2 regions of the Psychrobacter sp. DD43 genome follow, and region 2 is predicted to be linked to the other one. Evidence: predicted binding sites of a transcription regulator. Region 2 holds the regulator's gene; the other holds the start of a gene.
What was found. The regulator PhoB, encoded in region 2, activates phosphate uptake and scavenging genes when phosphate is short. The targets are predictions, from matches to a motif close to TGTCATNAANCTGTCATAA.
Positions count from the first base shown of each region.

Region 1 (2,423 bases), on a different contig from region 2:
AGGATTTTCTCAGAGCGTAAGCTATCACGGCGATGTACCAACGTAACTTCGGCTGCTATATTTGATAAATATAGCGCTTCTTCAACGGCTGTATTACCACCACCAATCACTGCCACTTTTTGGTCTTTATAAAAGAAGCCATCACAAGTTGCACAAGCAGAAACACCAAGACCGCGGAATTTGGTTTCTGACTCTAGACCTAAATACTGTGCTGATGCGCCCGTTGAGATAATAAGAGCATCACAGGTGTAGTTGCCGTTGTTGCCGGTCAGCTCAAAAGGGCGCACGTTTAAATTCACAGCATTGACATGGTCATAAACCAATTCTGTACCGAAGCGTTCGGCATGGGCTTTCATACGCTCCATCAGCGCAGGACCCGTCAAATCATGCGCATCACCCGGCCAGTTATCAACTTCGGTGGTCGTCGTGAGCTGTCCGCCGACTTCCATACCGGTGACCATAACAGGCTTTAGGTTGGCGCGAGCTGCATACACAGCGGCAGAATAGCCAGCAGGACCTGAACCTAAAATAATCAGTTTTTCGTGGCGTGGCGTGGTGTTATCAGTTGCCATAAGATTTCCTTGTTAGAGCAATAAAAGTGAAAAGGTTTAACGTTAAAATATTAAGGACATATTATAAGTATTATAAAAGATAAGTGTTAAAAATGAGGACGAAAATGGTTTTTATCGTTGCTATGTGATAATAACATAAGGGCTGAGTGCAAAAAGTGCAAGTTTGCTAAAACAAATATGGGTATCATTAGAACTCAAGTATCTCGCTTTTGAAATATAAATGGTAAAAGCGGGTTTATATTCAAACATTTCGCTGTAAAAGACAGACACGCTGTTTTAATAGCCGCATTTTTCGCAAAATCACTACTGGTTTGATTTTCTTAGGCGCTTTATTGATAACACAGTCGCAATGGCTGCTATGTATTTGTTATTATAAGAAGTTGTATGCCGATCACAAAATAAAAACAGTAAGGTAGTTAATATTTTACGGCAGTATTTTTAGATAAAGTTTTTGTATGATTACGCCACATCAGTAGTAACTTATTGCAGCAGTTTCTATCAGGAATTTATGTCAGCATGATTAGGCTTAATCATGGTTTGACGACCATCGAGTATTCATGACGAGTATTAACAACAAGGCAGACGTTACGTGATATCAGCACCAATTATTGATTATTTAAAAAAGGGCATATTTACCCTACTGGGATTACTCCTCGCGGTTTATTTGTTCGTTATTTTGATGACTTATACCGGTAATGATCCTAGCTGGTCGCACATCAGTAGTGATATGACGGCTATTAATAATATGGGCGGCGAGATGGGTGCATGGCTATCAGATCTGCTGTATAGCTTTTTTGGTTTTGGTGCGTGGTGGTTGCTGGCGTTTTTGGTTTATGAGTCCATTCTAATTTGGTGGGACAATAAACCAACGTTTTGGCTACTGCGTTTGGTTGCTTATGTGTTTTTGATATTGAGCAGCAGTGCCTTATTTGCTCAGATGATCGCATTGGTGCAGCAGGTAGCAGATCCGATATCTTCAGGACTCAAAGGCGTTGCTGGTGGTATTATTGGTCTTGAGCTACAAGCAAGGCTAGCACAGCTGTTATCACAGTGGGGGAGTGTGACGTTTTTGGCACTATTTGTCATTATCACTGCGACATTTGCCTTTAATATTCATTGGTTGAGTATTTATGAAAAAATCAAAACCTTGTCTTGGTTTGGCTCAGGTGTCAAAAATCTTGATCATACGATTGATGACAAGCAGACAGAAAACAGCATGAATGCAGCAAAGGACTCTACTGATAATACGGCGATAAATGAGACTGTCACACCAGAATATGAACAACTGCCACTTGAGTTGCAAGCAGCTGAACAGGCTAACAATAAACAGCCAGATAGTAGAAGTGGTCGCTTCAATACTGCATTGACAGATTTTTTATCGTCTTCAGGATTGGGTGCCAGTGTAAAAGCGTCTATGGCAGCAGCGGCGCAAATGGCTAGTGAGACCGCCAGACGAGAAGAGCAACTGCAAACTGCAGCCGCCACGACAACTGGCAATAGTACTTCTAATTTAAATAAAACATCAGTGCCTGCTGCCAATGCTACGCCAACGCCTATCAGAAAGGTTGAGCCAAGTTTTGCATGGAACGATGCAAATACTGTCGATGATTTACTGGCAAATCAGATAGCAAATGAGCAAGATACGATCCCTTACGATGTCGTAAACGCTCCCTATTCGGATACGTCAGCAACTGCCTCTTTTGACAGCTCAAATACTGACATTCCTTCTGCAAGTCCTGTTCTTGATATCATTCAAGAGGATACTCAACAATCAGCTGGGCAACACGCAACGCATTTATTAGATGATTTTGCGACGAGCTTTCCGACAGATCAGCCAAATACTCCTGAATC
Region 1 covers NZ_CAJHBE010000002.1:166,641-169,063, forward strand. The annotation lists gene trxB (thioredoxin-disulfide reductase) at 1-572, opposite strand, end outside; gene JMX89_RS01855 (DNA translocase FtsK) at 1,162-2,423, shown strand, end outside.
Region 1: JMX89_RS01855 (DNA translocase FtsK) is a predicted target of PhoB. The motif match lies at 1,079-1,097, and genes of this name have one in related genera.

Region 2 (2,423 bases):
GTCCGCAGCAGACTGTATGACCATAATCGTTAAAGGAAGTAAGCAATGAGAGCTCTTATTCAGCGAGTCAAATATGCCAGCGTCAGCGTTGATGGGCAGGAGGTTGGTGCTATTGAGCAAGGTGTGCTGGCATATATCGGCTTGGGCCACGATGATAACCTACAAAGCGCCCAGCGGATGATTGATAAAATCTTGACTTATCGACTCTTTGAAAATGATGACGATCCAGCCAAATACGGTAAACTCGATAAAAATATCCAGCAAGTCGGTGGTGGGCTATTATTGGTCTCACAATTTACTCTGATGGCAAAGACGGATAAAGGTCGCCGCCCTGACTTTGGTAGCGCAATGGCTCCTGATATGGCACAAGCTTTATTTGCACAATTGGTTGATTACGCAAAGACGCAGTATTTAACGGTTGCAACGGGTCAGTTTGGCGCTGATATGCAAGTGTTGAGTGTCAATGATGGACCATTAAACTTTTTATTAGAAGTGCATTAAGTCATTAGCATGGCTACTAAGTATTATAAATTTAAGAGTAAATGTCATTAAGCTGTCATAATTAAGCCCTTTAATAAAGAAACGCTTATTTGCGTTTGTTACTGCTTTTATAAACGCTATTTTGTCCTCTAACATTAAGAATACATTATGTCTAAAGAGCAAATTTTGATTGTTGAAGATGAAGACGCCATTCGGGAAATGGTCGTCATGACCCTAGAGATGGCAGGCTTTGATAGTTTGCAGGCAGCGGATGTGTCAGAGGCGCACCAACAAGTGGTCGATCATCGTCCAGCGCTGATTTTATTGGACTGGATGTTACCCGGTGATAAAAGTGGTATCGATTTTTGCCGTATGCTAAAAAGCGATACCCTGCTCGCCGAGATACCGGTTATTATGTTGACCGCCAAAAGTGAAGAAGACAGTAAAGTGCATGGTCTTGATGCAGGCGCTGATGATTATATGACCAAGCCGTTCTCGACCCGTGAGCTTATCTCAAGAATCAAAGCGGTATTGCGACGTAGTAACGCGCTAAGCGGCGACAAACCTATTAATATAGGCAGGCTAACTTTAGATGCCAAAAGCCAACGCTTTATGGTGGGTGATGACATTATCGATATGGGTCCGACAGAATATCGCTTATTGGCGTTTTTTATGAGCCATCCTGAGCGCGCTTATACCCGTGCTCAGCTGCTCGATCAAGTATGGGGCGGTAACGTCTACATCGAAGATAGAACCATTGATGTTCACGTAAAGCGTTTGCGCACATTACTACGTCCACATGATTGTGATACATTGATACAAACGGTACGCGGTACAGGTTATCGATTTTCTAGCCGTATCGAAAAAGGGTAATCGCTAGTAATATGAATATTGTATAGTGTCACCTTTTAATAGTGTCGCCTTTTATCGGGAGCGGCCAATAGTAGAAAAATTATAAAAAATAATGGATAAATAAAAATGCCTATCCAAGATAATGAGCAAGGTGCCACAAATCAACTTAAAAAAATCAGAAGTGCTTTACGAGCATTACGTGATGCTGTGATTTTGCTCAATGACGATGATGGACTTGAATGGTGGAACCAAGCGGCGCAGGATTTATTATTGTTGCAATCCTCAGATAAAGGCAGGCGTATTTTTGAATTCATTAAAGTGCCTGAATTTATTAAGTATTATCAGGAAGCAACAATGATTAATATCGATGCCGATGCCGATGCCGACGAGAGTGTGCATATCGTCTCTTGGCAAGACCCAAATCGTTATTTAAAGTGTGAGCTGACGCCATTTGGCGATGAAAAACTACTGATCATTTATGATGTGACCCGCTTGCAGCATTTAGAAGCGATGCGCCGCGACTTTGTGGCCAATGTCTCGCATGAGCTACGTACACCATTGACGGTCTTGATGGGATATCTGGAGAATTTTTCTGATCAGCCAGATATGCCTGCGAATTGGCGTCGCGGTTTTGAGCTGATGACTCAGCAAACGGCACGCATGAATAGGGTGGTCAATGACTTATTACTACTGTCTCGTATCGAAATCGAAGAAACCCATGCGTTTAATGAAATCGATATGACCAAGCTGCTCACTCATGTCTATGATGATGCACAGGCGTATAATCAAGAATATAAGCATACGATTCACTTGCATATTGATACCTATGACGGGCTATATGGCTCAGAGATGTACCTAAATAGCGCACTGTCCAATCTAGTGATTAACGCGATTAAATACACACCAAAAGGTGGCAATATCTCTATTAGTTGGACTAAGACTGCTGAAGGCTGCAGATTTGCTGTTGAAGATAATGGTATCGGTATCGCACCAAAGCATCTTGCCCGTTTAACTGAGCGTTTTTATCGCGTTGACAGCGGGCGCAGCCGAGCAACAGGTGGTACGGGGCTTGGACTGGCGATTGTAAAACA
Region 2 covers NZ_CAJHBE010000018.1:17,135-19,557, reverse strand. The annotation lists gene dtd (D-aminoacyl-tRNA deacylase) at 46-501, shown strand; gene phoB (phosphate regulon transcriptional regulator PhoB) at 649-1,353, shown strand; gene phoR (phosphate regulon sensor histidine kinase PhoR) at 1,459-2,423, shown strand, end outside.